Regions from separate parts of the Geobacillus sp. FSL K6-3411 genome, predicted to be linked through region 2. Evidence: riboswitches for the same ligand, from Rfam matches in the RefSeq annotation. Region 2 holds a riboswitch; the other holds the start of a gene.
What was found. Region 2 has a riboswitch for cobalamin ahead of NSQ22_RS11975 (ABC transporter substrate-binding protein). Riboswitches for the same ligand answer to the same signal wherever they lie in the genome.
Positions count from the first base shown of each region.

Region 1: it holds a riboswitch for cobalamin, as region 2 does, so the genes downstream of both, NSQ22_RS09610 ((2Fe-2S) ferredoxin domain-containing protein) here and NSQ22_RS11975 (ABC transporter substrate-binding protein) in region 2, are expected to answer to the same signal.

Region 1 is NZ_CP150187.1:1,875,469-1,880,452, reverse strand. Features, by position in the region: gene NSQ22_RS09640 (glycerophosphodiester phosphodiesterase family protein) at 1-307, opposite strand, end outside; tRNA gene NSQ22_RS09635 (tRNA-Gln) at 492-563, shown strand; gene rraA (ribonuclease E activity regulator RraA) at 780-1,265, shown strand; gene NSQ22_RS09625 (hypothetical protein) at 1,317-1,571, shown strand; gene NSQ22_RS09620 (retropepsin-like aspartic protease) at 1,561-1,941, shown strand; partial or broken gene NSQ22_RS09615 (hypothetical protein) at 1,881-2,099, shown strand; cobalamin riboswitch at 2,160-2,352, shown strand; gene NSQ22_RS09610 ((2Fe-2S) ferredoxin domain-containing protein) at 2,533-2,931, shown strand; gene NSQ22_RS09605 (energy-coupling factor ABC transporter permease) at 2,959-3,675, shown strand; gene NSQ22_RS09600 (energy-coupling factor ABC transporter substrate-binding protein) at 3,680-3,973, shown strand; gene NSQ22_RS09595 (CbiQ family ECF transporter T component) at 3,957-4,682, shown strand; gene NSQ22_RS09590 (ABC transporter ATP-binding protein) at 4,667-4,984, shown strand, end outside.
Region 2 is NZ_CP150187.1:2,356,622-2,361,605, reverse strand. Features, by position in the region: gene NSQ22_RS11980 (PH domain-containing protein) at 243-857, shown strand; cobalamin riboswitch at 1,163-1,362, shown strand; gene NSQ22_RS11975 (ABC transporter substrate-binding protein) at 1,500-2,459, shown strand; gene NSQ22_RS11970 (iron ABC transporter permease) at 2,446-3,480, shown strand; gene NSQ22_RS11965 (adenosylcobinamide amidohydrolase) at 3,477-4,952, shown strand; gene cbiB (adenosylcobinamide-phosphate synthase CbiB) at 4,949-4,984, shown strand, end outside.

The DNA.
Region 1 (4,984 bases), 480 kb from region 2:
GCCACGGAGAACGGCGAGGGTAGACGGTTTCGGCATTCGTCGTTCGGGCGAGTGTTGCATCATGCATGGCGATGAGTTTTCCGTCTTTCGTCATGCGCACGTCAACCTCAATATAATCAGCGTGCATGCGGGCGGCAAGCCGGTAGGAGGCAAGTGTATGCTCCGGTGCATGTCCGGAAGCACCGCGATGGGCGATGATGATCGGCTCGCGGGTGACAGACGGCTGTTGTGGAGCAGCAGAGGAGGCTAAGCCTAGCGGCAACCATACCAAGAATGAGACATAAAGCCATATTCGATGCAACGTCATCCCCCCTTTCTGTTTCCAGCATACCTTATTGGAATGAAACGGTTGTGAAGACAAGATGAAGAGATGGTAAAACGTGCGGAACGTGAATGCTTATCCGTATTTTTCCACTTGATGCAAAACGATATTCGTTTTTACGTATAAAGGAAGCCACTATGCTGCATACTGTGAATGACGACAAACACGTTGGGCTATAGCCAAGTGGTAAGGCAACGGACTTTGACTCCGTGATGCGCTGGTTCGAATCCAGCTAGCCCAGCTAAATGAGCCGGCTAGGGCGGATCGGCTTTTGGCTGGCAAAAACGGTCTCTGCCATTTCGGCATGAGGCCGTTTTTTCGTATGAAAAGCAGTTTTGCGCCGTTATGTCTTGGTGATTTGAAATCAAAGAAAGGATGGCTGCTAAAAAATCATCACGACGGCAGGATTTTGACGAATGGAGGCGAATGTAAAAAAAACGAAGGGAGAGGAATGATGGTGAAAACTGCTGATTTATGCGACCAATTTCTTGACGAGTTGCAAGTATGCGAGTTGCCGTTCCAATCGTACGGCGGAAAGCGGGCGTTTTCCGGGCCGATTGCGACGGTCGATGTGTTTGAAGACAACGTCCTTGTCCGAGAAGCGCTGGAGACGGTGCCGCCGGGGACGGTGCTCGTGGTCGATGGAAAAGGCTCGCGCCGCGTCGCGCTATTAGGCGACCGGCTGGCGCAAATCGCTTGCGAGAGGGGGCTTGCTGGCGTCATCATCCACGGCTGCATCCGCGATTCAGCGGAAATTGGCGCCATGCCGATTGGCGTGATGGCGATCGGCACATGCCCGGTGAAAAGCAAAAAAGAGGGAAAAGGCTCACGCGACGTTGCGCTCGAGTTTGGCGGCGTCCGCTGGGAGCCAGGGGCGTACGTGTACGCTGATGCGGACGGCGTTGTCGTCGCCAACAAAGATTTGTTGGCGAAAAATGGTTGACGGCTGCGGTCGAGTCTCGTTCAATACAACGAACAGGTTGAGGCGATGGAGATGGAATGGCAGGAAGTGCGTTCATTGTATCCAAATCAATTTGTGAAATTACAAGTATTAAAGTCCCATTTAGAGGGAGATCAAGAAATCATTGAAGAGGTGGCTGTTATCGGAACGGTTTCGGACAAGGATGCAACTCGTGAGTTGCTGCAATCGAAAGGGAATCAGCTTGTTTATCATACTAGCCACAAGGAGATTGTTTTAAAAGTTCGGGGAGCGATTGGCCTGAGAGGGAAATTTCATTATGCAGATTGAATATCGTGAAGGCTTGCTGTTTGCATCGATCGAAATCGTTTATCAAGGAAGGTCTAAGTTGATTCATAATATGGTGATTGATACTGGTGCGGCGAAAACAGTGATTTCTCAAAATGCAGTAGAAGATATTCATTTGCGGGTAGAGCCGGGCGATCGTATTGTGGCTTATTACGGAATCGGTGGGAAAGAGTACGCGTTTACAAAAAAATTAGACTGTATTCAGCTAGATTCTTTCCAGCTAAGAGAGTATGAAATTGATTTTAGCGGGATGGACTATGAGGGGATTAACGGTTTGTTAGGATTGGATATATTGCTGGGCGCTGGATTTGTCTTAGACCTGGACAAGTTGGAGATGTATCGTTCTGGTTGAAATGGAACGCCCGCTCGAAATGCCAAAAAGAAGGAAAAGGCGCCCGCGACGTTGCGCTCGAGTTTGGCGGCGTCCGCTGGGAGCCAGGGGCGTACGTGTACGCTGATGCGGACGGCGTTGTCGTCGCCAACAAAGATTTGTCGGCAAAAAACGGTTGACGGCAACGCATTGGTTGTACTACGATGAAAACGGATGCTTGTTCCATGACAGCGCATATATGGCGGTAAGACAAACAAGGTGCCTAGCCCGCTTAGGGCTTGGGTGAAAAGGGAAGCTCGGTGAAAATCCGGCACGGTGCCCGCCACTGTGATGGGGAGCTTTGCGGCAACAAGTCACTGAAGGATGCTTCGGGAAGACGCCGCCAAGCGATGATCCTAAGTCAGGAGACCTGCCTTGTTTGGATCGGACGGATGCCTACGGGACTATAGGCAGACGTGCGGGAGAATGACGGCTTTAGGGGCCCTGTTTGGGCCGTTTACGGCTTTCGTATACATTTTTCTGCACCTCTGCTGTAGAGGTGCTTTTTCTTTTGTCGAAAAACCGTCCGTCTGCCGCATTTCATTCTACCATTCTAGCAAAAGGGGGGATTTGGTGGCGACGTGGGATTTGCGGGGAATGAAGCATCATGTGCTCATTTGCAACGGAGGGACGTGCCTCCGCCATGGCGGAGATGACGTGACAACCGCGGTGCGCGAGGAAATCGCCCGCCTTGGGCTTGACGACGCTGTCCATACAACAAGGACGCGCTGCAACGGCCGTTGCCAAGACGCATGCGTGATGATCGTCTACCCGGACGGCGTCTGGTACCGGCAGATGACGCCAGAGAAGGCGAAAGAAGTCGCGCGCGTCCATTTGGGTGAGGGTGTTCCGCTGCGGGAGTGGGCGACGTATGAGTATGAAGGGGAATTGGTGTTGACGCCGATCGGCGAGCGTGAGGCGGCAAGTGGAAAACGAAAAAACGAGCATATCGAGAAAGGAGCAAGCAGATAAATGAAAAGAACCGTTCGATGGAGCGGGATGATGGCTTTATTCGTTGTATATTTTTGGCTCACCAATGAAAACGAAGTAAATGCCATGCATATTATGGAAGGTTTTTTGCCTGTCAAATGGGCGCTGTTTTGGTGGATCCTGTTTTTGCCGTTTTTCTTGTTTGGGCTGCGCAGGCTTGTTCATGCTTCGAAGCAGCATCTCGAGCATAAGCTCCTGATGGCTTTAGCTGGTGCGTTTACGTTTGTGCTATCGGCGCTGAAAATCCCGTCGGTCACTGGCAGCAGTTCTCATCCGACCGGGATCGGGTTTGGATCCATTTTGTTTGGGCCGTGGGTGATGGTGGTGATCGGTACGATCGTCCTTCTGTTTCAAGCGTTGCTTCTTGCCCATGGAGGGGTGACAACGCTTGGAGCGAACGCGATGTCGATGGCAATCATCGGACCTTTCGTCGCCTACGGGCTGTATCAATTGTGCCGAAAAGGGGCGCTGTCAAATCGTGTTGCATTGTTTCTCGCCGCTTGCTTATCAGACTTGGCGACGTACGTCATGACTTCCCTGCAGCTCGCCTTGGCGTTTCCCGCACCTGATGGCGGAATCGTGGCCTCATTTTGGAAATTTGCGGGCATCTTCGCGATCACGCAAGTGCCGTTGGCGGTGACAGAAGGCATTGTAACGGTGATCGTCTGGAACTGGCTTGCTTCCTACCAAGCTTCTCCGCTGTTCCAAAGAGAAAAGGGGGCGTGAGGATATGAAGAAAAATGGTTTGCTCATCTTGCTCGCTGCTTTGCTCATCATCGGGCCGCTTTGGTGGGCGCGCGGATCGGAGTTCGGAGGAACAGACGACCAAGCGGAAAAAGCCATTCAAGCACTTCATCCGCAGTATCGCCCGTGGTTTGAGTCGATTTTTACCCCTCCTGGAGGCGAAGTCGAAACGCTGTTGTTCTCGTTGCAAGCCGCGCTTGGCGCCGGTGTGATCGGCTATGTCATCGGGTTGTACAAAGGACGATCGGAGCGGAAAAACAGCCATGATTCGCGAGTTTGATCGTTGGGCGTATGAAAATCGACTCCGCTCTTGGGGAGCGGAATGGAAATGGCTTATGGCCTCCGTTCTGCTTCTTATCGTCATGACCGGGGGCTGGCGCGAGCAATTGATCGTGCTTGGCGGGATGGCATACTGGATTATGGGGAGTGCAGGTGTACCGTTTTCCTTGTATGGAAAAGCAATGTTGGCCGCCTGTGCCTTCTTGGCCCCCAGCTTGCTGACGCTTGTCGTGTCGGTGTCTTTTCCGTTTCGAATTTCAATGATGGATAGCCAGTTGCAACTGGCTGCAGAGCTGGCCATTCGCTCTCTCGCCGCCTGGTCGTGCCTGTTTTTCGCCCTCATTACGACTCCGATGCCGGAGTTATTTTCCGTACTGCGAAGAATGCACCTCCCAGCTGCGCTCGTTGAACTTTGCTTTCTTATGTACCGCTTCATCTTTTTATTGGAACAGGCGGCCGCTGAGCTTATGTTGGCGTTGCGCGCCCGCAGCGGGGGGGCGCATTGGCGCCACGGTGTGATGCTGATGTATCAATTATGGATGAAAACGTGGCAATCGTATGAAGCATATAGCCGTTCACTTGCCGCCCGGGGCGGGATGGCGACGGTCGCATATACGCATCAAGCGAAAAAAGCGAGTGTGCGCCCTGTTGATATTGCGGCCGGCATCATAATGGCTCTGCTGCTTGGGGTGGCATGGCGGAAAGGGTGAAAACGTTGCTATTGCGAATGGAACAGGTGAAGTATGCTTACCATTCAACGCATTATGTGCTGAATGGGATTGATTGGGAGATTCTAGAAGGAAAAAAGTACGCTTTGATCGGGCCGAACGGATGCGGCAAAACGACGCTGTTTCTTCATTTGAATGGGCTGTTGCGGGCGCAGGAAGGAACGGTATATTGGAAAGGGCGCAACATGTATGAACGCGGCGCTGATTGGGCGCAATGGCGACGGGAAGTCGGCATCGTCTTTCAAAACCCGGAGCATCAAATTTTGGCCCCGCTTGTGCGCGAT
Region 2 (4,984 bases):
GCCCCTTTCCGCATTTACGAGTGCTAAGTTGTGGGTGATTGTTTTTTACGGGAATGAAACTTTTCTCCTTTGTGCACGTAATATTAGATGGAAGGCATTAGACGATAGCTATCTTTTGTTTGTCTGACGATGGCGGAAAGCCGCGCACACGTCCATCCAGCTCTCATTTGGCAAGACAATGTGCAGCATGCGGAAACAGAGGTGTCAATTGAAAACTAGGAAAACCGGAGAGGAGAATCGGGATGTTTGGAAAAGTCGCCGCTGATGTGCTTGGGCTGAGCGACATCGGCTCGGTCATTCAACCGAAAGATTACGACAAAGTCGATGCTGATGATTATGTGATGCATGAAGACGGAGAAAAAATTTACTTTCTTATTAAATCCAAATCAGATGAGTATTGTTTCACCAACCTTGCACTCATTCATCTAGACGGCACGAGCGCCACAAGCAAAAAGCGGACGCTGCGCCGCTATGATTACTATAAATATCCGATTTCCGATGTGTCGCTCGAGACGGCTGGGACGGTCGATTTGGATGCGGAAATCAAATTTAAAATCGGATCGCACTCCTACTCGATCGATGTTCATAAAAAACATATCGAGGAATTGAAAGATTTGTATAAATCGCTATTGGCCATTGCCACGATTTGTGAGGAAAACGAAACGAAATTCGACTATGCCCAGCGCAGTATGGAGCTTGCGGCCAACCTGTTTGCCAACATGCGTGGCGACGGCACCAACGTTGCGGCCGATTTTAAGGCGATCAATGAGTATGCGTTTCAATGGCTTACTGAAGCGAAAAAGAACTATACAGTGAAAGATTTCGGGTTTGTGTTTGACAAATATATTCAACAGTGATGAGATAAATTTTGTACAAGGAAAGGGCGCGCTCCGGAGAAGGGGCACCTTTCCTTATTTTTTTTCAAAATATGACGAAGTTCATTTCGATTAACGCACCCTCTGTTGGTGGTGCGTGATGTGCCTAGATAAATTGCGGGCATTGAATACGATGAACGGGTGCTGTATTCCGCGTGAAACATGGTGAAGGAAGCTGAGCCGTCTGGGGGAGAGGGCCGCTGATAGCCTGCCGTCAGCCACCATAAATTCATAGTTGTCAAATGTTAAACCTTGCTTTAATATAAAAAATGTCCATATCCGACAAATTCATCAACTCGCAGCAAGGTGCCGAAAAGGCTTAATAGGGAATCCGGTGGGAATCCGGAGCTGTCCCCGCAACTGTCAATGCGGACGAAATGAAATCGCCACTGTACGGATAGATGGCTTGCGCTGTTTTCCGTACGGGAAGGCTTCAGAGTAGGATGAAGCATGAGCCAGTAGACCTGCCTTGCTTGCCGCAGTTTCCGAATCTTCGGGGGGTGAGACGCGGAAACAGTCGTACAGGGCATGGTTGTGCCCATTGGCGGTCTGTTTCGCGCTCATTCCCAGATTTAGACGGAATGGGCGTTTTTATTTTTACATAGCGAAAGGGGGAACGAACTGATGAAGCGTTGGAAATGGACGGCGGCGTTGGTTGCTCTATTCCTTCTGGCCGCCGTGCTGGTCGGCTGCAGTGGTGGGACCAATAGCAACGCCCAGCCAGCGAAAAAAGAAGAGCCGAAAACGGAACAAGCGGCGTTTCCGGTGACGGTGAAAGACGGGCTGGGGGAAGAGGTAACGATCAAAGCAGAACCGCAAAAAATCGTTTCACTTATTCCAAGCAATACGGAAATTGCCTACGCGTTGGGGCTTGGTGAGAAAATTGTCGGTGTCAGCGATTTTGACAATTATCCAGACGACGTCAAAACGAAAACGAAAGTCGGCAGCATGGAATTTAACGTCGAGAAAATTATTTCCTTGAAACCGGATCTTGTTCTCGCCCATGCGTCAAGCGCCCATAACTCAAAGGACGGCCTGCAGCAATTGAAAGACGCCGGCATCACCGTGCTCGTTGTCCATAACGCCGCGTCGTTTAACGAGGTGTATGCGTCGATTGAACTCATCGGCAAAGCGACGGGGACAGCGGACAAAGCGGAACAAATCATTCACGGCATGAAGGAGAAATTGACGCAAATCAAAGAAAAAGCAAAACAAATTCCAGACGACAAGCAGGCGAATGTCTGGATTGAAGTGTCGCCGCCGCCGCAACTGTATACGACCGGCAAAGGAACGTTTATGGACGAGATGCTTCAGGTGATTTCTGCCAAAAATGTTGCCGGCAGCTTAGAAGGCTGGCCGATGGTGACCGAGGAACAAGCGGTCGCATACAAACCGGACGTCATCATCACGACATACGGGGGAGCGAAACAAGTGCTTGAGCGCGCCGCTTGGAAGGACGTGCCGGCCGTGAAAAACAAGCGGGTGTATGATGTCAACACCGACCTAGTGAGCCGGCCGGGTCCGCGTCTTGTTGAAGGAGTCGAGGAACTTGCCAAAGCCATTTACCCGGATGTGTTTAAGTAAAACGTGGATATATATTGTGGCCGCTGCTGCGGCTGTCTTTTCACTGCTCGTAGGGATATCGACCGGGTCGCTGTCGATTCCCTTTTCTTCTATTATCGGCATTCTCGCCGCCGAATGGTTCGGGATGCCGCTTCCAGCCGACATTCCGGCGGATTGGGTGCCGATTGTGATGGCGATCCGTCTGCCGCGCGTGGTGCTTGCCTTTTTGGTCGGGGCTTCCTTGGCGCTTGCCGGAGCGGCGTTTCAAGGATTGTTGAAAAACGCGCTCGCCGATCCGTATACGCTCGGCGTCTCGTCCGGTGCGTCCGTCGGGGCGGTGCTCGTTATTTTTCTCGGCTGGCAATGGCCGCTGCTCGGCACGTTTACGCTGCCGATCGTGAGCATTTTATGCGGCATGGTGACGCTTGCCGCTGTCTTGACGTTCACCCGCATGGTTGAACGGCGAATGTCGGTCGAGACGATCATTTTAGCCGGCATTATTTTCGGCGCCTTTTTCAGCGCCTTTATTTCGCTCATGATCGCCTTGACTGGAGAAGAATTGCGGCAAATCATTTCCTGGCTGATGGGGAGCGTGGCGATGCGCGGATGGAAGTATAGCGGGCTATTGTTGCCGTTTTTTCTCGTTGGTGCGGCAACACTCATCGCCAACGGCCGCGAACTGAACGCGTTCGCGTTCGGCGAGGCGGCGGCGCTTCACGTCGGCGTCGATGTCACACGCCGCAAAATCATCATTTTGACGGCGGCCGCGCTGCTCACCGGCGCGGCGGTGTCGGTGTCGGGAACGATCGGCTTTGTCGGGCTTGTCGTTCCACATATGGTTCGGCTTGTGTGCGGGCCGAACTATCGGGTGCTTTTGCCGCTGTCGCTCTTGTACGGCGGGGCGTTTCTTGTGCTTGCCGATGTGGCGGCACGGACGGTCATTGAGCCGCGCGAGCTGCCGATCGGCGTCATTACATCGCTCATCGGCGCCCCGTTGTTTGCCGCCCTATTTTTCCGAAAAACGAAACGAAAGATGGGATGATGATGCTCGATGTGCGTGCCGTATCGCATCGGTATGGACAGAAACAAGTGCTTGACGGCGTGACGTTTTCCGTCAAAAAAGGAGAGTTGTTTGGCATTTTAGGGCCAAACGGCAGCGGGAAGACGACGTTGCTGAAACTGATCAGCAAGGAGCTTCCGCTTGCGAGCGGTGAGATTGTCATGAGCGGTCGGCTGCTTTCCGAGTTGTCGGCAAAACAATGGGCGCAGTTGGCCGCCGTCCTGCCGCAAGCGGTGGAAACGGCGTATGGCTATACGGTGAAAGAAACAGTAGCGCTCGGCCGCTACGCCCATCAGCACGGGTTGTTTCCAACATGGACGGCAGAAGATGAAACCGTGGTTCAAGAGGTGATTGCCGCCGTCGGTTTAGCCGATAAAATCGATGAGCCGCTTGAGCGGTTAAGCGGCGGCGAGCGGCAGCGTGCCTATTTGGCCCGGGCGCTTGCCCAAGAGCCACAGTTGCTCTTATTGGATGAGCCGACCAATCATATGGATATAAGCGGGCAAGTTCGGCTTCTTGATCAGCTCGCCCAATCCGCACGTGCGCGCGGCTTGACGGTTGTCGCTGTTTTTCACGATATGAGCATTGCCAGTCTTTATTGCGATCGGGTGCTTGTTTTAAAAGAGGGGAAAACAGCTGCGCTCGGCGCGCCGGCGGACGTCATGACGCCGAGGCTGCTGAATGACGTGTTTGCCGCCCCGGTTGTGCGCCAAGCACATCCGGTAGCGGCGAAGCCGATGTTTTCGTTTGTGCCGCAACAACAACGCAAGAAGGCACCGCTTATCGGTGGGCTGCACCCGTCTTTTCTCGACGACGCCGTCGTTCTCGTTGCTCACAAACCACTTCGTGTGTTGTCTTCCGCTCTTGTTGGCAGCGGGTTTCAGTGGGTGACCCACTTCGTCAATCGACATGTCGGCCTGGATTACGATAATCCCTATGCGGACGAAGACATGCGGCGTTATTTGGAACAGCACGGATTTTCAGTTGCCCAGACGATCGGCATGATGACCGCCGTCGATGTGCACGATGTGGTCTGGCGTTGGGAAGATAAGGAGGCATTTTCGGTTGCGGTCATGGTGACGGCCGGCGTCGGGAATGCAGTCGACGCCGCTCGGGCGTGGCAGCACCAACCGCTCGCAGCGAAGCCTGGGACAATCAATATGGTCATCATCATTGACGGGACGCTGACCGAGGCGGCATTCGTTCAGGCGGTCATGACAGCGACGGAAGCGAAGGCGAAAGCGCTGGCGGATCATCGAGTTTACGATCCAGAAACTGGAACGGTTGCCACTGGGACATCGACCGATTCGCTCGCGGTGGCCGCGACACAAACTGGACGGACGTTCGCTTATGCTGGGACGGCGACTGAGCTTGGCCGCGAGCTCGGTCGGCTCGTGTATGAGGCGACGATCGAGGCGCTCGACCGCTATGAGCGACGGAGGGGAAGACGATGACGCATCTGTTGGCGCTGACGTTGGCATTGTTT